DNA from 2 places in the Streptomyces sp. NPDC003011 genome. Region 1 is predicted to be linked to the other one. Evidence: riboswitches for the same ligand, from Rfam matches in the RefSeq annotation. Region 1 holds a riboswitch; the other holds the start of a gene.

What was found. A riboswitch is a leader RNA that binds a small molecule or an ion and turns the genes downstream of it on or off. The one in region 1 is predicted to bind glycine.
Region 2: linked by a shared signal. The riboswitch ahead of gcvP (aminomethyl-transferring glycine dehydrogenase) and the one ahead of gcvT (glycine cleavage system aminomethyltransferase GcvT) in region 1 are both predicted to bind glycine.

What each region holds. Positions count from the first base shown of each region.
Region 1 covers NZ_JBSFTY010000023.1:57,748-69,703, reverse strand. Annotated here, with positions in the region: gene glyA (serine hydroxymethyltransferase) at 1-1,068, opposite strand, end outside; gene gcvH (glycine cleavage system protein GcvH) at 1,084-1,461, opposite strand; gene gcvT (glycine cleavage system aminomethyltransferase GcvT) at 1,573-2,715, opposite strand; glycine riboswitch at 2,750-2,863, opposite strand; glycine riboswitch at 2,864-2,973, opposite strand; gene ACWD0J_RS14455 (AAA family ATPase) at 3,152-3,820, shown strand; gene ACWD0J_RS14450 (enhanced serine sensitivity protein SseB) at 3,898-4,698, shown strand; gene ACWD0J_RS14445 (enhanced serine sensitivity protein SseB C-terminal domain-containing protein) at 4,867-5,661, shown strand; gene ACWD0J_RS14440 (ABC transporter permease) at 6,012-7,010, shown strand; gene ACWD0J_RS14435 (ABC transporter substrate-binding protein) at 7,053-8,789, shown strand; gene ACWD0J_RS14430 (ABC transporter permease) at 8,879-9,889, shown strand; gene ACWD0J_RS14425 (ABC transporter ATP-binding protein) at 9,886-10,968, shown strand; gene ACWD0J_RS14420 (ABC transporter ATP-binding protein) at 10,965-11,956, shown strand, end outside.
Region 2 covers NZ_JBSFTY010000070.1:7,455-19,410, forward strand. Annotated here, with positions in the region: gene ACWD0J_RS30150 (bifunctional nuclease family protein) at 38-511, shown strand; gene ACWD0J_RS30155 (MerR family transcriptional regulator) at 773-1,417, shown strand; gene ACWD0J_RS30160 (DNA polymerase IV) at 1,476-2,876, shown strand; gene ACWD0J_RS30165 (PRC-barrel domain-containing protein) at 3,505-3,876, opposite strand; glycine riboswitch at 3,992-4,087, shown strand; gene gcvP (aminomethyl-transferring glycine dehydrogenase) at 4,263-7,148, shown strand; gene ACWD0J_RS30175 (ABC transporter ATP-binding protein) at 7,260-8,390, opposite strand; gene modB (molybdate ABC transporter permease subunit) at 8,666-9,568, opposite strand; gene modA (molybdate ABC transporter substrate-binding protein) at 9,565-10,464, opposite strand; gene ACWD0J_RS30190 (TOBE domain-containing protein) at 10,646-11,041, opposite strand; gene ACWD0J_RS30195 (DUF1707 domain-containing protein) at 11,144-11,299, shown strand; gene ACWD0J_RS30200 (hypothetical protein) at 11,323-11,496, shown strand; gene ACWD0J_RS30205 (glycoside hydrolase family 43 protein) at 11,862-11,956, shown strand, end outside.

The sequences.
Region 1 (11,956 bases):
CGGGTCGTTCGGGACGGCGTTGCGGTTGACCGTGATGCCGACCTCGTGGAGCCGGTCCTCGGCCGCCCGCCCGTCCAGCTCGGACGCGCGCAGGTCGACCAGGATCAGGTGCACGTCGGTACCGCCGGACAGGACGTCGATCCCGGCCTCGCGGGCGTCGGCCGCCGTCAGACGCTCGGCGAGGATCCGCGCTCCCTCCACCGTACGCCGCTGGCGCTCCTTGAAGTCCTCGCTCGCCGCGACCTTGAACGAGACCGCCTTGGCGGCGATCACGTGCTCCAGCGGGCCGCCCTGGAAGCCCGGGAAGACGGACGAGTTCAGCTTCTTGGCGAAGTCCTTCTTCGCCAGGATGATGCCGCCGCGGGGCCCGCCCAGCGTCTTGTGGGTGGTGGAGGTGACCACGTCCGCGTACTCCACCGGGTTCGGGTGCAGGCCGGCCGCGACCAGGCCCGCGAAGTGCGCCATGTCGACCCACAGGTACGCGCCGACCTCGTCGGCGATCCGGCGGAACTCCGCGAAGTCCAGCTGACGCGGGTACGCCGACCAGCCCGCGATGATCACCTTGGGCCGGTGCTCCTTGGCGAGCCGCTCCAGCTCGGCCATGTCGACCAGACCGGTGGCGGAGTCGACGTGATAGGCGACCACGTCGAACTGCTTGCCGGAGAAGTTCAGCCGCATCCCGTGGGTCAGGTGGCCGCCGTGGGCGAGGTCCAGCCCGAGGATGGTGTCGCCGGGCTGGGCCAGCGCGAACAGGGCGGCCTGGTTGGCGGAGGCGCCCGAGTGGGGCTGCACGTTGGCGTACTCGGCGCCGAACAGCTCCTTGACCCGGTCGATCGCGATCTGCTCGGTGACGTCGACGTGCTCGCAGCCGCCGTAGTAGCGGCGGCCCGGGTAGCCCTCGGCGTACTTGTTGGTGAGGACCGAGCCCTGTGCCTCCAGCACCGCGACCGGCGCGAAGTTCTCGGAGGCGATCATCTCCAGGGTGGACTGCTGGCGGCCCAGTTCGGCGTCGACGGCGGCGGCGACCTCCGGGTCGAGCTCGTGCAGGGGCGTGTTCAGTACGGACATCAGGTCCACGACTCCTCAGCCGGCGGAAAAGGCGGTGTACTCGTCGGCGGAGAGCAGATCGGCCGGCTCCTCCGTGACGCGTACCTTGAACAGCCAGCCGCCCTCGAAGGGGGCGGAGTTCACCAGCGACGGGTCGTTCACCACGTCCTCGTTGACCTCGGTGACCTCACCGCTGACCGGGGAGTACAGGTCGCTGACCGACTTGGTCGACTCCAGCTCGCCGCAGGTCTCGCCCGCGACCACGGTGGTACCGGCCTCCGGGAGCTGCACGAAGACGACGTCACCGAGCGCGTTGGCCGCGTGCTCCGTGATGCCGACCGTCGCGACGCCGTCCTCGGCGCCGGACAGCCACTCGTGTTCCTTGCTGTAGCGCAGCTGCTGGGGGTTGCTCATGGCCTGAATTCTCCTGTACGCGGGGGAGTGCTGAGGAAGGGGGGACTGCTGGAAACGTGCGTGAGCAGCACACATGTGCGCGGGGTCACACACGGGGACCCGGCCCGGTGGCTACTTCTGACGCTTGTAGAACGGCAGCGCCACGACCTCGTACGGCTCGTGACTGCCCCGGATGTCCACGCCGACACCCGTGGTGCCCGGCGCCGCGTGCGCGGGATCGACGTACGCCATCGCGATCGGCCTGCCGAGGGTGGGGGAGGGGGCACCGGAGGTGACCTCGCCGATCACCTCGCCGCCGGCCACGACCGCGTACCCGGCGCGCGGGACGCGACGCCCCTCGGCGACCAGGCCGACGAGGACGCGCGGGGGGCTGCTCTCGGCGCGGGAAGCGGCCTCGGCGAGCGCCTCGCGCCCCACGAAGTCGCCCTCCTTCCCGAACTTCACCACCCGGCCGAGCCCGGCGTCGAAGGGGGTGAGGGAGGTCGACAGCTCGTGCCCGTACAGCGGCATGCCCGCCTCCAGGCGCAGCGTGTCCCGGCAGGACAGTCCGCACGGGACCAGGCCGACGCCCTCGCCGGCCTTCGTCAGCGCCTGCCACAGCTCCACGGCGTGCTCCGGCCGCACGAACAGCTCGAAGCCGTCCTCGCCGGTGTAGCCGGTGCGGGCGATCAGGGCGGGGACACCGGCGACGGTGCCGGCCAGCCCGGCGTAGTACTTCAGGCCGTCGAGGCCGGCGTCGGTGAGGGACTTCAGGACGCCCGGCGACTCGGGGCCCTGCACGGCGATCAGGGCGTAGGCGTCCCGGTCGTCACGGACCTGCGCGTCGAAGCCCGCCGCACGCTCGGTCAGCGCGTCCAGGACCACTTGGGCGTTGGAGGCGTTGGCGACGACCATGTACCGGGCGGACCCGGCCTCGGTGTCGGCCAGCCGGTAGACGATCAGGTCGTCCAGGATGCCGCCGTCGGCCCGGCAGATCATGGTGTAGCGGGCCCGGCCGGCCTTGACGCCCCCGATGTCGCCGACCAGCGCGTAGTCGAGGAGCGCGGCGGCCTGCGGGCCGGTCACCGTGATCTCGCCCATGTGCGAGAGGTCGAAGAGCCCGGCCCTCGTGCGTACGGCGAGGTGCTCGTCGCGCTCGGAGCCGTAGCGCAGCGGCATGTCCCAGCCGGCGAAGTCGGTCATCGTCGCGCCCAGCGAACGATGCAGGGCGTCGAGCGCGGTACGGCGCTTGTCGGGGGATGCGGTACTGCTCATCGGTCGGTCTCCCAGGGCATGACGGCGAGGTCGTTCCTCCCCATCTGTCATCGGAACCTGAGAGGTTCGTCACGACCCCGCGAAACGGTGGTCGTGACTTGCACCGTGGGTGGAGCCGCTGTCGCAGCGGCCCGCTTTTCAGATGTGCCTCGCCCGCGCGGTACGGGGCCTGAGAGATTCAAGGGAGGGACTTGCTCCTTCGGCGCCCGGGCACTCGTACCCCAGAGGTACGGCCCGGAACTCTCCCGCGCGGATTCAAACGGCCGGTATGCAGTTGGCGCCGACATCATTGCACGCATCGGCCGACGGCGGCAGGCCACATATTGTGACCGGCTTGTGGCAGGACGTGCACGAAAACACGAGACACCGCGCATTACCTTCTCTTTACACTCGACGGGGATGGGACGCGTGACCACCCCAGGGGAGGACGATCACGGTGAACAGGACCACGGCGTACGCCACCACCTCGGCCCTCGCGCTGCCCGGGCAGCCGACGGCTCCGGCCACGGAGGCCTGCCACCCGATCGGCGCACCCGTCGTCCGCGACCTCCGCGAGCGGGGCGGCCAGAGCCCGCACGCGCTGCTCTTCGGCCCCAAGGACCTCGTCGTGATCACCGGCCTGCCCGGCAGCGGCAAGTCCACGCTGATGCGGCGCACCGTCAAGGGCACCCGCATCGACTCCCAGGACACCCGCGACCGCTGGGACGCGCGGATGCCGCGTTCTGTGCCGTACGCGCTCTACCGCCCGCTCGTCCGCGCCGCGCACTACGCCGGCCTGCGCCGCGCGCTGCGCTCCGGCGAGGGTGTCGTGGTGCACGACTGCGGTACGCAGGCCTGGGTGCGCCGCTGGCTGGCCCGGGAGGCCCGCCGCCGGGGCGGCACTCTGCGCCTGCTGCTGCTCGACGTCACCCCCGGTCTCGCTCTGGAGGGCCAGCGGGAGCGCGGCCGGGGCGTCTCGCGGTACGCGTTCCTGCGCCACCGGAGCGCCGCGTCCCGCCTGATCAGCGCGGTCGAGCAGGGCGACCTGCCGCCGGGCTGCGGTTCGGCGGTGCTGATCGACCGGGACGCGGCGAACGTGCTGCTCCGGATCGGCTTCACCGGCTGACACCTCCACGGTGTGCTCCGTACCCGTTAGCCTTTTCAGCCACAGCAAGCGGTACTCGGCAGGCGGTAGGCAGGCAGATGGACTTCCCGGCGGATCTCCCCGCTGACTTCCCGGGCTTCCCGGCACAGGCGCACCCCCACCCGCACGGCGGATGGCCCGGCAACGAACTGGAGGAAGTGCTCTCCGCCTCCCTCGGCATCCCCGGGGCGGGCGGGCGGATCATCGAGGTGCTGGGCCGCAGCTTCGTCTGGGTTCCGCTGCCCAACGGCGGCGGTCCGCACAGCGGCCCGCTCGACCTGCCCACCCTGGAGATCGAGGGCCAGGCCTATGTGCCGGTGTTCAGCTCCGAGGAACAGTTCCGGCAGGTCGCCGGCTCGCACATGGCGTACACCATCGCCCCCGCCGTCGAGTTCGCGCGCGGACTGCCGCCCCAGGTCGGCCTCGCCGTGAACCCGGACGGCACGGTCGGCGTCCCGCTCCCGCCGGCGGCCGTCGCCGGCCTGTGCCGGGCGGGCCGCACCCCGCTGGACGGCCCCGCGAGCGGCGGCCGGGTCAAGCTGTACGAGCCCGACTGGCAGGACGACCCGGTGGACTTCCTGGCCGCGGCCTCCTCCGAGTTCGCCGCGACCGGCGTGGTCCGCACGGCCCGCCGCTGCCTCGCCGCCATCGAGACGGCCGACCCGGTGATGTTCGTGGGCGTGGAACTGTCCCAGTGTGAGGGAGACATACGGGCGCTCCCCATGGAGGCCCTGTCCCGGGCCCTCACCCGGGCCCCGGCCCCGTGGCCCGTCAACCTGGTCCTTCTGGACGTGGCGGACGACCCGGTGGGCCACTGGATGAGGGAGACGGTCCGGCCCTTCCACACGGGGGACCACTAGGAATCCCGCCGGGGGCGGCCCACCCCGGGGACGCCGGGAACCGCGCGGCCGGCCGCACCGCCCGCACCCGTCGGCGACGAGAGGCCCCGCGCTGCTGGGCTGTGTCGGGGGCACCTCCACTTAAGCTGGTTCCATACTGCGGGGCAGACTCTCGAAGGGGCGGTACAGGTGAGCGCCAGCGGCATCGCGACCGGGCAGGTCGAGCACATGCTGCGCCAGGTGACGCCCGGGCGTTACGACGCCTACGAGGCACTCCTGCGCGCGCTCGCGACCCCGTCCTCCGGCCAGATCTGGATGCTGCTGTGGCACGGCCAGGCCGGCTCCCCCGACGCCCAGTACGGGAACATGCAGGTCGACGGGTACGGCTACGCCCCCTGCGTCACCTCCGCCCAGGAGTTGTCGGCCAGCGGCTGGAACAGATCGTACGAAGTGGTCGACGGTCTCGACGTGGCCCGCACCCTCTACCCCGACCACTACGGCCTCTGGCTCAACCCGCACGCCCCGGGCGGCGGCGTCGGCATCCCCTGGCTCGACCTGCGCCGGATCGCCACCGGCCTGGAACGCCAGCCCGCCGGTCCCCTGCGGCTGTCCGAACCCGCCATCGAGATCCCGCAGTTCTACGCCCTGCTCGCGCAGAACGCCCACCGCACCCCGGCCGTCCGCGCCCTGCGCCGCGCCTGGGTGCAGCCCGCGCTCGGGGCGCCGTATCTCGCGATCGGGCTCGACGTGTACGACACCAGCCCGCCGGCCGTCGACTCGGTGCGCGCGATGATGCAGCAGTCCATCGGCGCGGTGCCGGACGGACTGCCGGTGTCGACCGTGGCGATGTCCGACGAGTACGACCCGGTCGCCCTGTGGATGCGGGCCGGCGCCCGCCCGTTCTACGACCGCGAGGCCCACGCCGCCCCGGCTCAGGGGCCTGCGGCGGGTTACGGGTACCCGCCGGCCCGCAGCGGCTACTGACCCCGTCGACGGCACCGGCCGGCCCGCCGCGGAGAGCGGTGGCCGGGGCGTCCGCCGCAGTGGCCCGCCCACTTCTTCGCGCGTAGACCGAGGTGATAAAGCATCACCTGTCCCGTTTGCCCCAACTAGCCCACGTCCGGCCCGCGTTACCCCTCGTCCGGATAACGGAACCCCCCAAGCAGCATCACGGTTACGCATCCTTTCACCGCCAAGTCTGGCGACTGATCGCCAAAGCGTTGAAGACTCCCGTGAGACGCGGGCCGGTCGGTCCCGTGTGCGAGGAGAAGCAACCGCTACAGCGGCAGCCAGGGGGGTCGGCGATCGTCGACCCGAGAGGGGTCAATCTCACTGTGACCGCACCGATCGAGACCACCGGGGCGGAGGCCGGAGCGCAGCCCGAGGCCGTTCTCGCCGGAGTCAAGAAGAGCCAGATCGAAGGGCGTTCGCTCAGTCAGATCGCCTGGACGCGCTTCAAGCGCGACAAGGTGGCGATGGCGGGCGGCGTGGTCGTCGCCCTGCTCGTTCTGATGGCGGTGTTCTCGAAGCCGATCCAGTGGGTGTTCGACCTCGACCCCAACAAGTTCCACCAGGACTTGATCGATCCGGCCCTGCTCGCCCCCAAGGGCGGCTGGGGCGGCATGAGTTGGGACCACCCGCTCGGCGTCGATCCCCAGTACGGCCGTGACATGCTCGCCCGCATCATCGACGGGTCGTGGGTGTCCCTGCTGGTCGCCGGGGGTGCCACCGTCCTCTCGGTGGTGATCGGCACCGTGCTCGGCATCGTGGCCGGCTACTACGGAGGGTGGATCGACTCCCTCATCAGCAAGATGATGGACACGTTCCTGGCCTTCCCGCTGCTGCTGTTCGCCATCTCCATCTCCGCGTCGGTCCAGGACGGCTTCTTCGGACTCACCGGACTCCCGCTGCGCATCTGCGTGTTGATCTTCGTGATCGGCTTCTTCAGCTGGCCGTACATCGGCCGCATCGTGCGCGCGCAGACGATGACCCTGCGGCAACGGGAGTTCATCGAGGCCGCCAAGAGCCTGGGCGCGCGCGGACCGTACGTCCTGTTCCGGGAGTTGCTCCCCAACCTCGTCGCGCCGATCCTCGTCTACTCGACGCTGATCATCCCGACGAACATCCTTTTCGAGGCCGCGCTGAGCTTCCTCGGAGTCGGCATCGCGCCGCCCCAGGCCTCCTGGGGAGGCATGCTCAGCAACGCTGTGGATCTCTACACCGCGGATCCTCAGTACATGTTCGTGCCCGGACTGGCGATTTTCATCACCGTCCTGGCCTTCAACCTGCTGGGTGACGGGCTGCGTGACGCCCTCGATCCTCGCAGCAAGTGATCCATCGATAGAGGGGGATTTCCTCAGGTGAAGACGAGAAGGGTGACCGCCGCTGTGGCGTCGGTCCTGGCACTCTCGCTGGGTGCTGCCGCATGTGGTGGCGGCGGGGACAACGACAACGACAACGGAGGCAACGGCGCGAAGGACGCGGCGCTCACCTCCATCGTCAACGCGTCGAGCAAGAAGGGAGGGACACTCAGCCTGGAACACTCCGACGTGCCGGACTCGCTGGACCCGGGCAACACGTACTACGGCTGGGTGCAGAACTTCTCCCGGCTCTACGCGCGTACGCTCACCACGTTCAAGCCGGCGGCCGGCAAGGAAGGCCTCACGGTCGTCCCGGACCTCGCGGAGTCCCTGGGCAAGCCGAGCGCCGACGCCAAGACCTGGACGTACAAGCTGCGCGCGGGCGTCAAGTTCCAGGACGGCACGCCCATCACGTCCAAGGACGTCAAGTACGCGATCGAGCGCTCCAACTTCGCGCCCGAGGCCCTGTCCAACGGGCCCACGTACTTCAAGGCGTACCTGGAGGGCGGCGACGCGTACAAGGGTCCCTACAAGGACAAGTCGGCCGACGGCATCAAGTCCATCCAGACGCCGGACGACCGGACGATCGTCTTCAAGCTGAAGCAGCCGTTCGCCGACTTCGACTACCTGGCGACGTACTCGCAGACGGCGCCGGTGCCGAAGGCCAAGGACGACGGCGCGAAGTACGTGCAGCACATGGTGTCCTCGGGTCCCTACCAGTTCCAGTCGTACGAGGAGGGCCGCAGCGCCACCCTGGTGCGCAACCCGCAGTGGGACGCGAAGACCGACCCGATCCGCAAGGCGCTGCCGGACAAGGTCACGATCAAGTTCAAGGTCAACCCGGTCACGGTCGACAACGACCTGCTGGCTGACAAGATCACGGCCGACGCGGCCGGCACCGGTGTGCAGCCCCAGACCCAGCCCAAGGTGCTGACCGGCAACAACGTGAAGCAGACGGACAACTCGTACGCCGGCGCCACGCAGTACATCGCGCTGAACGTCAACGTGAAGCCGTTCGACAACGCGCACTGCCGCAAGGCCGTGCAGTGGGGTCTGAACAAGCAGTCCGTGCTCGACGCGGTGGGCGGCACGCCCAAGGGCGACGTGGCGACCACGCTGCTGCCGCCGTCGGTCAACGGCTACACCAAGTTCGACACCTACGCGACCGAGGGTCACAAGGGTGACGTGGCCAAGGCCAAGGCAGAGCTGAAGGCGTGCGGCAAGCCGAACGGCTTCGACACGATCCTGACCGCTCGCTCCGACCGTCCCGCCGAGGTGGCGGCCGCCACGGCCGTCCAGGAGTCCCTCAAGGGCATCGGCGTCAACGTCGAGATCAAGCAGTTCCCTTCGGGCAAGTACTTCTCCAACTTCGCCGGTGTCCCGAGCTACGTGCACGACAACAAGCTCGGCATGCTGTCGATGGCCTGGGGTGCCGACTGGCCGACCGGTTTCGGCTTCCTCGACCAGATCATCAACGGTGCCGCCATCAAGCCCTCGGGCGGCAACAACCTGATGGAGCTGAACGACCCGAAGATCAACAAGGCCCTGACGGACGCGATCGCCAACACCGACGACGCGGCCCGCACCAAGGCCTGGGGTGACATCGACAAGATGGTGCTGGACAACGCGTCCGTCGTGCCGCTCTTCTACCGCAAGAACCTGCTGCTCAGGCCGAAGTCGGCGACCAACGTGACGGTCACGCAGGCGTATCTCGGCATGTACGACTACCTGCTGATGAGTTCCTCGAAGTAACAGCAGGCCTGATTCCCTGAAAGGCAGGTGAAGGCACCGGGTGGCCGTGGCGGACACGCTCCGTCACGGCCACCCGGAGCCGTACAGCTGTGGCTGCGTACATCCTCCGACGCGTCATGGGCGCGGTGCTGTTGCTGCTGGTGGTCAGCGCAGTCACCTTCGCGATCTTCTTCCTGGTCCCCAGGCTGGGCGGCCAGACAGCCGACCAGCTCGCAACGCAGTACGTGGGCAAGGACGCCAACCCCGAGTCCGTCGCCGCGATCAAGAAGAACCTGGGCCTCGACCAGCCCCTCGCCGTCCAGTTCATGGACTACATCAAGGGCCTGGTGGTGGGCGCCGACTACAAGTTCGGGCCCGACGCCACCCACTGCGACGCCCCCTGCTTCGGGTACTCCTTCAAGAGCCACGTGGAGGTGTGGCCCCAGCTGGAACAGCGGATCCCGGTCTCGTTCTCGCTGGCCATCGGTGCCGCGGTGGTCTGGCTGATCTTCGGTGTCACCACCGGCGTCGTCTCCGCCCTCCGCAAGGGCAGCCCGATCGACCGCATCTCGATGTTCATCGCGCTCGCCGGCGTCTCGCTCCCCATCTTCTTCACCGGCCAGGTGCTCAACGCCCTGTTCGTGTACGAGATCCCCATCTGGGACAGCATCGACTACATCCCGTTCACCCAGAACCCGGCGGACTGGGCCTGGCACCTGCTGTTGCCCTGGATCAGCCTCGCCTTCCTGTTCTCCGCGCTGTACGCCAGGCTCACCCGGGCGGGCATGCTGGAGACGATGAACGAGGACTACATCCGCACGGCCCGGGCCAAGGGCCTCAGGGAGAGCACGGTGGTGGCCAAGCACGGGCTGCGCTCCGCGCTGACCCCGATCGTCACCATCTTCGGCATGGACTTCGGCACCCTCATCGGTTCCGCGGTGCTCACCGAGACGGTCTTCTCCCTGCAGGGCATCGGCGCCTACGCCGTCCAGTCCATCAAGGACAACGACCTGCCCATCGTGATGGGCGTGACCCTGGTCGCCGCCTTCTTCATCGTCTTCTGCAATCTCGTCGTCGACCTGGTGTACGCAGCCATCGACCCCCGGGTGAGGTACTCGTGAGCAAGCCCGACAAAGCCGCGCTCGGCGAACCGGCCACCGTCGCCCCGTCCGACGCGGACGACGCGTTCCTGTCCGTCCGTGATCTGCGCATCCACTTCACGACGGACGACGGACTGGTCAAGTCCGTGGACGGCGTCAGCTTCGACGTACGGCGGGGCAGCACCCTGGGCATCGTCGGCGAGTCCGGTTCCGGCAAGTCCGTCACCTCGCTCGGCGTCATGGGCCTGCACCGCTCGGCCAACGCCAAGGTCTCCGGCGAGGTGTGGCTGGACGGGCAGGAACTGATCGGCGCCCACCCGGACGAGGTACGGCGGCTGCGCGGCCGCAAGATGGCCATGATCTTCCAGGATCCGCTGTCGGCGATGCACCCGTACTACACGGTCGGCCAGCAGATCGTGGAGGCCTACCGGGTCCATCACAAGGTCCACAAGAAGGTGGCCAAGCAGCGCGCCGTCGAGATGCTGGACCGCGTCGGCATCCCGGAGCCCCACAAGCGCGTGGACAGCTATCCGCACGAGTTCTCCGGCGGTATGCGCCAGCGCGCGATGATCGCGATGTCGCTGGTGAACAATCCCGAACTGCTCATCGCGGATGAGCCGACCACCGCCCTGGACGTCACCGTGCAGGCGCAGATCCTGGACCTGATCCGGGATCTGCAGAAGGAGTTCGGCTCCGCGGTCATCATGATCACGCACGATCTCGGTGTCGTCGCCGAGATGGCCGACGAACTGCTGGTCATGTACGGCGGTCGGTGTGTGGAGCGCGGACCGGCCGACGCGGTGTTCTCCGAACCCCGCCATCCCTACACCTGGGGTCTGCTCGGCTCGATGCCGCGGCTCGACCGCGAGGAGACCGAGCGCCTCATCCCGATCCAGGGCTCGCCGCCCTCGCTGATCAACATCCCGGACGGCTGCGCCTTCAACCCGCGCTGCCCGTACGCCGACATCCCCAAGGACAACGTCACCCGCACGGTCCGTCCCGAGCTGACCGAGGTCGGCGGCCGGCACTGGGCCGCCTGTCACATGACGCAGGAGCAGCGGGAGCGTATCTGGATCGAAGAGATTGCGCCGAAGCTGTGAGCGATGAGAAGGCGGAGACCATCCCCGCACAGAGCGAAGGGCCCCGTCGTGCCGACGGCGAGGTGCTGCTGAAGGTCACCGGTCTGCAGAAACACTTCCCGATCCGCAAGGGCCTGCTCCAGCGGCAGGTCGGCGCGGTGCACGCGGTCGACGGCATCGACTTCGAGGTCAGGTCCGGCGAGACCCTCGGCGTGGTCGGCGAGTCGGGCTGCGGCAAGTCGACGATGGGCCGGCTGATCACCCGGCTGCTGGAGCCGACCGCCGGCACGGTCGAGTTCCAGGGCCGGGACATCACGCACCTCAACGTGGCCCAGATGCGCCCGATGCGCCGCGACGTGCAGATGATCTTCCAGGACCCCTACTCCTCGCTGAACCCGCGCCACACCATCGGCACCATCGTCGGCGCCCCCTTCAGGCTCCAGGGCGTCTCGCCCGAGGGCGGCGTCAAGAAGGAGGTGCAGCGGCTGCTGTCGGTGGTCGGGCTCAACCCCGAGCATTACAACCGCTATCCGCACGAGTTCTCCGGCGGTCAGCGCCAGCGCATCGGCATCGCCCGCGCGCTCGCGCTCAACCCGAAGCTGGTGGTGGCGGACGAGCCGGTCTCCGCGCTGGACGTGTCGATCCAGGCGCAGGTGGTGAACCTGCTGGACGACCTCCAGCAGGAGCTCGGCCTGACGTACGTGATCATCGCGCACGACCTATCGGTCGTCCGGCACGTCTCGGACCGGATCGCGGTGATGTACCTCGGCAAGATCGTCGAGCTGGCCGACCGCGACTCGCTGTACAAGGCGCCGATGCACCCGTACACCAAGGCGCTGATGTCGGCGGTGCCGATCCCGGACCCGCGGCGCAAGTCGGCCAAGAGCGAGCGGATCCTGCTCAAGGGCGACGTGCCCTCGCCGATCTCGCCGCCGAGCGGCTGCCGCTTCCACACCCGGTGCTGGAAGGCCACGGAGATCTGCCGGACCAAGGAGCCGCAGCTGGTCGA
Region 2 (11,956 bases), on a different contig from region 1:
CTACCCAAACGTCCCGGGCACGGCCTAGGGTTGCTGTGTGAACGAGCTCGATGTCGTAGGTGTCCGGGTCGAAATGCCCTCCAACCAACCGATCGTGCTCCTGCGTGAAGTGGGAGGCGACCGCTACCTCCCCATCTGGATCGGGCCTGGGGAGGCTACGGCGATCGCCTTCGCGCAGCAGGGCATGGCCCCCGCCCGTCCGCTGACCCACGACCTGTTCAAGGACGTGCTGGAGGCCGTCGGCCAGGAGCTCACCGAAGTGCGCATCACGGATCTCCGTGAGGGCGTCTTCTACGCGGAGCTGGTGTTCGCCAGCGGCGTCGAGGTGAGCGCGCGGCCGTCCGATGCCATAGCGCTGGCCCTGCGCACCGGAACGCCGATCTACGGCAGTGACGGCGTGCTCGACGACGCGGGCATCGCGATCCCGGACGAGCAGGAGGACGAAGTGGAGAAGTTCCGCGAGTTCCTCGACCAGATCTCCCCCGAGGACTTCGGCACCAGCAGCCAGTGAGGCGCGGGCGGCCCGGCGGACGCGAGCAGTCCTGCCGGGCCCGTCCGTGTCCGTCGGCGTCTCACATGCCGGCATTTGCCAGCGGCGCGTGAGAGCGTCCTGCGGCCCGCTTCGAGCGCATTCGGCTAGCCTTTCCCCGCGGTGGGGTACGGGAAACCACTCTCAGGGTGATTATCACTCGGCGTGCCGAGTGTGGCGATCGTTGACGCACCCCTGGTGACTGCCTACCGTCGAGAAGGCAGGTCAAGGACGGAGGTCGGCGTGAGAAGCAGCGGCGACGGTACGGCTGGGGGTGCCCCCGGACGCAGTCTCGGGGCGAGCGGTCCGTACCCGCTTCACAGCAACGCGGCCGATCACGCTCCGCAGCGACCGACGGCCGTGCCGAGCAGCGGAGGGGCGACGTCCATGGCGTCCGAGCAGATCGGCTACCGCGGTCCGACGGCGTGCGCGGCCGCCGGCATCACGTACCGGCAACTGGACTACTGGGCCCGCACGGGGCTCGTCGAGCCGAGCGTGCGGCCCGCCTACGGGTCCGGCACACAGCGTCTGTACAGCTTCCGGGATGTCGTCATCCTGAAGGTGGTCAAGCGTTTTCTCGACACCGGTGTGTCGCTGCAGAACATCCGCACCGCGGTGCAGCATCTGCGCGAGAGCGGATTCCAAGACCTGGAGCGCATGACGCTGATGAGTGACGGCGCCACGGTCTACGAGTGCACCACGCCCGACGAGGTCCACGCGCTGCTTCAAGGCGGCCAGGGCATCTTCGGCATCGCCGTCGGCGTGGTGTGGCGGGACGTCGAGAGCGCCCTGTCGCAGTTGCACGGCGAGCGGGTCGACACCGGGGAGACCCTGGTCGGGCCCAACCCCGCCGATGAGCTGGCGCGGCGGCGCAACCGGGCGGTCTGACCGTCCTGCCCGCTCTTGGGCAGGGGCATTGTCAGTGGCGTAGGGCAGCATCGGAGATGTGAGAAGCGCGCCCACGATCCTGCATCTCGACATGGATGCCTTTTTCGCCTCGGCGGAGCAGGCGTCCAAGCCGAGCCTGCGCGGGAAGGCCGTCATCGTGGGCGGGCTGGGGCCGCGTGGGGTGGTGGCCACGGCGTCGTACGAGGCGCGGGTGTTCGGGGTGCACTCGGCGATGCCCATGGCCCAGGCGAGACGACTGGCGCCGAACGCGGCGTATCTCGTGCCGCGCTTCGCGTTCTACCGGGCGATCAGCGAGCAGGTGATGGGGCTGCTGCGGGGCCTGTCGCCGTTGGTGGAGCCGCTGAGTCTGGACGAGGCGTTCGTGGACCTGGAGGCCGGGGGAGCGGCCTGGGACGAGGAGTCGGCGCGGCTGGCCGCGGTGAAGCTGCGGGCGGACATACGGGCGGTGACGGGGCTGACGGGTTCGGTGGGGCTCGCCGCGTCCAAGATGCTCGCGAAGATCGCCTCGGAGCAGGCCAAGCCCGACGGGCTGGTGGTGATCGAGCCGGGGACCGAGCGGGCCATGCTGGGCCCGATGTCGGTGCGGACGCTGCCCGGGGTGGGGCCGGCGACGGGGGACCATCTGCGCCGGGCCGGGATCACCACGGTCGAGGAGATCGCGGAGGCGGGTGAGGACGAGCTCGTACGGCTGCTGGGGAAGGCGCACGGGCACGGGCTGTACGCCATGGCGCTGGCGCGGGACGAACGGCCTGTGGTGGCCGAGCGGGAGACGAAGTCGGTCTCGGTGGAGGACACGTACGACATCGACATCCATGACCGGGTCAGGGTGGGACTGGAGGTGCAGCGGCTGGCGGACCGGTGCGTGCGGCGGCTGCGGGAGGCGGGGCTGTCCGGGCGGACGATCGTGCTGAAGGTGCGGAGGTACGACTTCTCCACGCTGACGCGGTCCGAGACCTTGCGCGGGCCCACGGACGATCCGGCGGTGGTGCGGGAGGCCGCGGCCCGGTTGCTGGACTCCGTGGACACGACGGGGGGTGTGCGGCTGCTCGGGGTGGGGGTCAGCGGGCTGGCCGACTACACGCAGGAGGATCTGTTCGCGCAGGCCGCGGGGGAGCGGGAGCGAGTGGACTCCGGTCCGGTGGAAGCACCCGAGAACGGGCCGGCCGTGGAGCCCGAGGTGCCGGTCGAGCGGCGGTGGCCGTCGGGGCACGATGTGCGGCATGCCGAGTACGGGCATGGGTGGGTGCAGGGGAGCGGGCTGGGGCGGGTGACCGTGCGGTTCGAGACGCCTGACTCGGAGCCGGGGCGGGTGCGGACGTTTCGCGTCGACGACCCCGGGTTGCAGCCGGCGGAGCCGCTGCCGTTGGTGGCGGGGAGTTCTGGGACGGAGGCGAGGGCCGGGGGTGGGGGTGCTCCGGCGGGGGAGGTCTCGGCGTGATGGTTGTGACCGGCGTGCGTGCGGAGCGGCGGGGAGCTGGGGTGCGCGGAGGTTGGGTGCGTGCGGGTGGGACCGGCGGGGGTGGGGTGGCGCAGCTGCGCAGCCCGGCGCTTGCGGGGGTGCCGCCCGTGCCCGCCCGTGCCGTCCCAGCGGCACGACTGCCCGCGGATGGGCGGGGGAGGCGGGGACGGTCGCCTGTGTGCTGGGCGGGTGCGGGTGCGGCTGTGCCCGTGGTCGGGCTGGGGCAGTCGTGGCCCGTGGTTGGGCTGGGTCCGTAGGCGATGGCGTGTGGCGGCTGTGGGGGGTGACTGTGCGACGGCCGTGGTCGGGGACGGCTGGTGGTGACGCGGCGCGGTGACTGCCGTCGTGGGTGACGGTTGGTGGTGATGGTGCGGCTCACCGTGTGACGGTTGCGGGTGGGTGCGTGGCGGAGGGGGTGCGGGGCCTTCGCGGGGTGCGGTGTGGCGGGGGCAGGGGGACTGAGGCCGAGTCGTGGGGGTGCGGTCTGCCTGGGCTGCGACGGTCTGTGGAGGGGGGTGCGTTGTGGCTGGTGGTGCGGCTTGGGGAGGAGGTTGGACCGTGGGGTGTGCGTGGGGGCTGGGCTGTCGGCTCGGGGTCGGTGGGGGCGTCAGGGATCGTCCGTGCCGGCCAGTTTGCCGAAGTCGTGGTCCGGGAGCGGGGGAGGGGCGGACAGGTCGAGGCCGTAGTGGTGGTAGAGCTGGAGTTCCTGCTCGGGGGAGAGGTGGCGGCCTACGCCGAAGTCGGGGGCGTCCCTGATCAGGGCGCGGTCGAAGGGGACGCGGAGGGCGCCCTCGATCAGTTCGCTGGGCTCCAGGGGAACGAAGGCGTCCCGGGAGAAGAGGCCGGTGCGTATGGCCGCCCACTCGGGTACGCCGGTCGCGTCGTCGAGGTAGATCTCGTCGATCGTCCCGATCTTGGTGCCGTTGCGGTCGAACGCCTTGCGGCCGATCAGGTTGCGCGGATCGATGTCGCTCTGCACGGGCCCTCCACTAGGGTCGCAACTCATCCGTAAGCACTACGAAAGAGCACATTCAGGGAGGCGGCCACTCGAACGCTCGGGCGTTGACCGCGCTGGTACGCTGACAAACGGCTGCTGATCCCATGCGGGAGAGTCCTCCAGACATCACCGGAGGCGCCGAAGGAGCAAATCCTCCCCGGAATCTCTCAGGCCCACGTACCGCATGGACGAGGTCACTCTGGAAAGCAGGGCGGGTGTCGACGGCTTCCGCTCTCACCGACGGTGAAAACCGGGCGCCCTCGGGTGCCCGGTGAAGCTCTCAGGTTGAGATGACAGAGGGGGAGGCCGTCCGGGTACCCGTGCCGTGGTGCCCCTCGAAGGTCGCGTCAGACCAGGAGGCCTCCGCAATGACCGCCCACCGCATTCCGCTCTCGGAGCTGGAGCAGGGAATCCCGTTCGAACAGCGCCACATCGGGCCCGACCAGGAAGCGCGGGCCAAGATGCTCGCCCAGGTCGGGTACGGCTCGCTGGACGAGCTCACCGCCGCCGCCGTGCCGGACGTGATCAAGAACGCCGACGCGCTGGACCTGCCCGGTGCGCGGACCGAGGCCGAGGTGCTGGCCGAGCTGCGGTCGCTGGCCGATCGCAACCAGGTCCTCGACTCCATGATCGGACTCGGGTACTACGGAACCTTCACGCCGCCCGTGATCCTGCGCAACGTGATGGAGAACCCCGCCTGGTACACCGCTTACACGCCCTACCAGCCGGAGATCTCCCAGGGGCGTCTCGAAGCGCTGCTGAACTTCCAGACCATGGTCGCCGAGCTCACCGGGCTGCCGACCTCCGGTGCCTCGCTGCTGGACGAGGGCACGGCCGCCGCCGAGGCGCTGGCGCTGTCCCGGCGCATGGGCAGGAACAAGAAGGGGCTGTTCCTGGTCGACGCGGACGTGCTGCCGCAGACCATCGCGGTGATCCGGACCCGTGCCGAGTCGACCGGCGTGGAGGTCGTCGTCGCCGACCTCGATGACGGCATCCCGGCCGAGCTCGGCGAGCGCGAGATCAACGGCGTGCTGATCCAGTACCCGGGAGCCTCCGGTGCCGTCCGTGACATCGAGCCGGTCATCGCGCAGGCCCACGAGCTCGGCGCGCTCGTGACCGTCGCCGCCGATCTGCTGGCGCTGACACTGCTGAAGTCGCCGGGGGAACTCGGTGCGGACATCGCCGTCGGGACGACCCAGCGGTTCGGTGTGCCGATGGGCTTCGGCGGGCCGCATGCCGGATACATGGCCGTGCGGGAGAAGTTCGCGCGCAGCCTGCCCGGACGGCTCGTGGGCGTGTCCGTGGACGCGGACGGGAACAGGGCGTACCGGCTGGCGCTGCAGACGCGTGAGCAGCACATCCGCCGGGAGAAGGCGACCAGCAACATCTGTACGGCGCAGGTGCTGCTCGCGGTGATGGCCGCCATGTACGCCGTCTACCACGGGCCCCAGGGCCTCAAGAGCATCGCGCGGCGCACCCACCGGTACGCCACGATCCTCGCCGCCGGGCTGACGGCCGGCGGGGTCGAGGTCGTGCACGGCTCCTACTTCGACACCCTGACCGCGCGGGTGCCCGCGGAGGCCGCCCAGGTCGTCGCCGCCGCGCGGGAGAACGGGGTCAACCTGCGGCTCGTGGACGCCGACCACGTGTCCATGGCCTGCGACGAGACGACCGGGCGGGCCCAGCTGAGCGCGGTGTGGGCCGCTTTCGGGGTCGAGGGTCACATCGACGCGCTCGACGCGGCCACCGAGGACTCGCTCCCGGCCGCGCTGCTGCGCACCGACGACTACCTCACGCACCCGGTCTTCCACCAGTACCGCTCCGAGACCGCGATGCTGCGCTACCTGCGCCGGCTCGCCGACCGGGACTACGCGCTCGACCGCGGCATGATCCCGCTGGGCTCCTGCACCATGAAGCTCAACGCGACCACGGAGATGGAGCCGGTCACCTGGCCCGAGTTCGGGCAGCTGCATCCCTTCGCGCCCGTCGAGCAGGCGCAGGGCTATCTCACGCTCATCCGCGAGCTGGAGGAACGTCTCGCCGAGGTCACCGGGTACGACAAGGTGTCGTTGCAGCCCAACGCGGGTTCGCAGGGCGAGCTGGCGGGACTGCTCGCCGTACGCGGATACCACCGCGCCCGCGGTGACGAGCAGCGGACCGTCTGCCTGATCCCGTCGTCCGCGCACGGGACGAACGCGGCCAGCGCCGCGATGGCCGGGATGAAGGTCGTCGTCGTGAAGACCGCCGACGACGGTGAGATCGACGTCGAGGACCTGCGGGCGAAGATCGAACAGCACCGGGACGAGCTGGCGGTGCTGATGATCACGTACCCCTCCACGCACGGTGTGTTCGAGGAGCACGTCGCCGACATCTGCGCCCAGGTGCACGAGGCGGGCGGGCAGGTGTACGTCGACGGCGCCAATCTGAACGCGCTGGTGGGGCTCGCCAAGCCCGGGCACTTCGGCGGGGACGTCTCGCACCTGAACCTGCACAAGACCTTCTGCATCCCGCACGGCGGCGGCGGTCCGGGCGTCGGGCCGGTCGGTGTGCGCGAGCACCTGGCACCGTATCTGCCGAACCACCCGCTGCAGCCCGCGGCCGGGCCGGAGACGGGCGTCGGGCCCATCTCGGCGGCGCCCTGGGGCTCCGCGGGGATCCTGCCGATCTCGTGGGCGTATGTGCGGCTCATGGGCGGTGAAGGACTGAAGCGGGCCACTCAGGTGGCGGTGCTGAGCGCGAACTACGTCGCCAAGCGGCTGGAGCCGCACTACCCGGTGCTCTACACCGGTCCGGGCGGGCTCGTCGCCCACGAGTGCATCATCGACCTGCGGCCGCTGACCAAGGCGACCGGTGTGAGCGTCGACGACGTGGCCAAGCGGCTCATCGACTACGGGTTCCACGCGCCGACGATGTCGTTCCCGGTGGCCGGGACGTTGATGATCGAGCCGACCGAGTCCGAGGATCTGATCGAACTCGACCGGTTCTGCGAGGCGATGATCGCGATTCGCGCGGAGATCGAGAAGGTCGGCTCGGGCGAGTGGCCCGCGGACGACAACCCGCTGCGCAACGCCCCGCACACCGCCGGCGCGCTCGGCGGCGCGTGGGAGCACGCGTACACGCGCGAGGAGGCCGTCTTCCCGGGCGGGGTGTCGGTGGCGGACAAGTACTGGCCGCCGGTGCGCCGTATCGACCAGGCCTTCGGCGACCGCAACCTGGTCTGCTCCTGCCCGCCGCTGGACGCGTACGAGGACTGATGTCCCTACGCGACCTGATGTCGCGTACGGGTACGCGTACTGACGTGTCGTGGAGAGGGCTCCGTCCGGTCGTGCACCGGGCGGGGTCATCACCGTGGTCGTCGGTGAGAGTCATGCTGGGTATGCGTGTGTTTGTGCCGCTTTGACGGTTGCCCAGACAGGTGCGCCGGGGTGCAGGTCGAGTTCGGCCGCGGCGACCGTCGTGAGGTCGGCGGCGAGGGGGAGTTCGCCGGTCAGGTCCGCGCGGATCTGGTCGCCGTGGGTCTCCAGGCCGGCCACTTCGCAGCGCCACAGGTTGCGGGCGCTGGAGCCGGTGGGGCGGTCGCGGTGAAGGGTTACCGCGCTCGGGGGGAAGGCGACGAAGACGGGGCCGGACAGGTCTTCGGTGGTGGTGAGGGCGGGGCCGGCGTCGAGCCGGACCGTGTGGCCTTCGGCCCGCCCTCGGTAGAGGTTGAGGCCGACCAGCTGCGCGATGTAGTCCGTACGGGGATGGCGGGCGATGTCGGAGGGGGTGCCCTCCTGGACGACCCGGCCGTGCTCGACGACGACGAGCCGGTCGGCCAGCACCATGGCGTCCAGCGGGTCATGTGTGACCAGGACCGCCACGGCCTCGAACTCGGTCAGGTGGCGGCGGAGTTGGGCGCGTACCTCCAGGCGGGTGCGGGCGTCCAGGGCGGCCAGGGGCTCGTCGAGGAGGAGCAGGCGGGGGTGGGTGGCCAGGGCGCGGGCGAGGGCGACGCGCTGGGCCTGGCCGCCGGAGAGCTTGCGGGGCTTGGCGCCGGCGTGCTCGGCCAGGCCCATGCGGTCCAGCCACTCGGCGGCCTGGGCGCGGGCTTCCGCCTTGGTGGCGCCGTGGCAGCGCGGGCCGAAGGCCACGTTGTCGAGGGCGGACAGGTGGGGGAAGAGCAGGTAGTCCTGGAAGACCACGCCGACCGGGCGGGATTCGGGTGGCGTACGGTCCAGCGCGGCGCCGTCGAGGCGCAGATGCCCGTCCGTGAGCGGGACGAGACCGGCGAGGGCGCGCAGGGCGGTGGTCTTGCCGGCGCCGTTCGGACCGAGCAGGGCGACGACGTCGCCGGGAGCGGCGGTGAGGGTGATGTCGAGGCGGAAAGTGCCGTGCTCGACGACGAGGCGGGCGTCCAGGCCTGGGGGGCCTGGGGGTTGTGGGGCGTGTGAGGGGTCTGGGTCGGCGGTGGTGCGGGTGGCGTCGGGGTCGGGGGCGGCTGGGGTTGCGTCAGGCATGAGGGGAACGTCCGGGTCGGGTTCGGGGCCCGCTTGGTCAAGGGCCCGCTTCAGTGTCGGGAGCGTGCGGCATGATTTCGGGAGTGTCCGGGAGGTCTCTCCTGGTGTCCGGCATGGTCTCGCCTCGGGGGTGTCCGGCGGCAGGGGCTCGGGGGTCGTCCGACGTGGTGTCCCGCATGGTCTCGCCTCCGGGGTGTCCGGCGGCAAGGGCCCGGAGGTTGTCCGACGGGGTGTCCGGGTGCCTCGCACCCTGCCGGAAAAGTTCGGCATCGGGCTCAGGATGCGGTCATCCAGCGGTCCCGCAGGCCCGCCAGTACGGCGATGGACACGGCCAGCAGCACCAGGCTGAGGGCGATCGCGGCCGCCGGGTCGTTCTGCAGGGCCAGGTAGACCGCGAGCGGCATGGTCTGCGTACGGCCCGGGAAGTTGCCGGCGAAGGTGATCGTCGCACCGAACTCGCCCAGCGCCCGGGCCCAGGCCAGCACGGACCCCGCCGCGATGCCCGGCGCGATCAGCGGGAGGGTGACCCGGCGGAACGCGGTGAAGCGGGAGGCGCCCAGGGTGGTGGCCGCCTCTTCGTAGCGCGGGTCGGCGGCGCGCAGGGTGCCCTCGACGCTGATGACGAGAAACGGCATCGCCACGAACGTCTCGGCGAGGACGACGCCCGCCGTGGTGAACGGCAGGGTGATGCCGAACCAGGAGTCCAGCCACTGTCCTACGACGCCGTTGCGGCCGAGCGCGAGCAGCAGGGCCACACCGCCGACCACCGGGGGCAGGACGAGGGGCAGCGTGACCAGGGCGCGGACCAAGCCGCGGCCGGGGAAGTCGGTGCGGGCCAGCAGCCACGCGAGCGGCACGCCGATGACCAGGCTCAGCGCGGTCGCCGCCGTGGCGCACACCAGCGACAGCCGGAGCGCCTGCCAGACCTCGGCGCTGGCCAGCTGCTCGGGGAGGCTGCGCCAGGGGGCTCGTACGAGGAGGGCGACCAGGGGGAGGAGAAGGAAGGCCATGCCTGCGAGCGCGGGGAGGAGGAGGGGGAGAGGGGCGCTTCGGCCTCGGGTTCGGCCTTGGTTCCAACCTCGGTTCTGGCCTCGGTTCCGGCCTTGGGGTCGGTCTCCGTCGGCCTTGCGGTCATGCCTGCGCCCCGGTCCGCCCTCCCGGGTGACGGGGCCGGTCATGGCTTGAGGAATCCGGCGTCGGTCAGGACCTGCTGGCCCTCGGTGGACTTGACCAGTGCGATGAACGCCTTCGCCGCGTCGCGGTTGGGGGCGTTGTCGAGGAGGGCGATCGGGTAGTCGTTGACGGCCTTGGCCGACTCGGGGAAGTCCACGCCCTCCACCTTGTCACCCGCCGCCTTCACGTCGGTCTTGTAGACGACGGCGGCGTCGGCCTCCTTCAGCTCGACCTTCGTCAGGGCGCCCTTGACGTCCTGTTCGTAGGAGACCGGCGTGAGTTCGAGACCGCTGGCGTCCAGGGCGGTCCGGGCAGCCGCGCCGCACGGCACCGTCTTGTCGCACAGGACGACCTTCAGGCCCGGCTTGGTGAGGTCCTTGAGGGAGGAGATGTTGTCGGGGTTGCCCGGCAGAGTGGCGATCTCCAGTTGGTTGCGGACAAAGGTGGTGGGTGTGCCGACGGCGGCCTTCTGGTCCGTCACGGTCGTCATCGTCTTGGCGCTGGCGGCGGCGAAGACGTCGGCCGGGGCGCCGCTGGTGATGCTCGCGGCGAGCGTGTCGCTGCCGCCGAAGTTAAAGGTGACCTTCGTTCCGGGGTGCTCCTTCTCGAACTCCTTGCCCAGGGTCGTGAAGCTCTCCTGGAGGGAGGCGGCGGCGAAGACGGTCACCGTGCCGGAGAGCCGCGCCGAGGTTGCGGACCTGCCCGCAGCGGAACCCGCGCCGGCTTCTGCGCCAGAACTCGCGTCGGAGGACGAGCAGGCGGTGAGGGTCAACAGCGCGGCGGCTCCCGCGCCGATCGCCAGCAGTGCCCCGTGGGTCCGAGGGATTCGGGGGGCCTGGCGGGTCCGGTGGGTCGGTTGGGTCCGGTGGGTCCGGTGGGTCCGGCGCGCGGAACGGTTCATCTCGGGTCCACTCCATCGGTCGGTCCGCGGAAAAGCCCGTCGGCCCTTCCGATACGCCGATCATACTTCCGCATATGCGAGGCCTAAGTCACTTGTGTCATAGCATGAGCTGCCGTAAGTGCGGTCGGGGGTGGGCATGTGCGTTTCTATGGACGCCGTCGTCCATTCGGTACGTGGCCGCTCAGGTGCGGTCGACATGTACGTTCGTCGACTTCACGCGGGCTGTGGCCTCCATACCGACCTCCAGACCGAGTTCCTCGACGGCCTCGCGGGTCAGGAGGGAGACGAGCCGGTGCGGACCGGCCTGGATCTCGACCTGGGCGGCGACATCGCCCAGCTTGATCGCGGTGACGATGCCGGGGAAGGCGTTGCGGACGGACGTGTGCGGTGGATCCTCCTCGCCGTTTCCGGCCTTGGCGAGTTCCACCGAGAACGCGGCCAGGTCCCGCCCGTCGATGAGTCGTCTGCCGCTGTCGTCGCGGTGGGTCGCCATCCGGCCGGCGTCCGCCCAGCGGCGGGCGGTGTCGGGGCTCACGCCGAGCAGTCGTGCTGCCTGGCCGATCGTGTAGGACTGCATGCGGTCACGATAGGGGCCGGTGGGGAACCGCGGGCGTGGGGCTGGCCGTTGCGTATAACGCGATATGGCGTCAGTGCGTCGGGTGGGGGACGGGAGTGGGGCGTGTCGGTCTCGGACGGGTCGGTGCGTGGTGACGGGGCCGCCGGTGTCGCCGCGCGGCTCGGGCTGAGGGTCTCGCACACGGACCGGGACGAGGTCGTCGACGTGCTGCGTGTCGCGGCGGGGGACGGTCGGCTGACCGCTGCTGACCGCTGCTGACCGCTGAGGAGCTCGACGAGCGGGTGGAAGCGGCGCTGGCCGCGCGCACTGTGGGAGAGCTGGCCGTTCTGACGGCGGAGCTGTCGACGGGCACGGCACGAGTGCGGGCGTTGGGGCGGGTGTCGGGGAGGCTCACTGGCGTTGCTGACGCGGCCGGGGGTCGTGGTGGACGCGCCCCACGGCGGTTCGGCCGGTAGCGGCAGTGGGGCCGGCTGGTGGAGTGGCCTCGATGAGGGCCGCCGACTTGGCCGGCGGCGGTCACTCGCCACTCACCCTCGCGCGGAACCTCGTCACTCCACCGCTCAGCCCTCCCGGCCACCTGCCCTGAGAATGGGGTCAAGCGCCGGTGCACGGGCAGGGCGCTTCCCGGCGGGGATCCGCCCCGACGCCCGGATCGTCTCGATGCGCACGGCCGCCCGCATGACCGCACCGGCTCGGCCGTGCGGTAGGTGCGTGACGTCTTGCCCCGCTTCCGAGAGCCACCTACAGTGCAGCTCCGTAACGTTCGCCAGATCATCCGAAAGTTTCGCCCCCACCGCGACGCTCGAAGGGACTGACGCGCATGCGGACGTACGACAACCCCGTGCTCGGTGGCTTCCACCCCGACCCCAGTGTGTGCCGGGTGGGCGAGGACTACTACCTCGTCTGCTCCAGCTT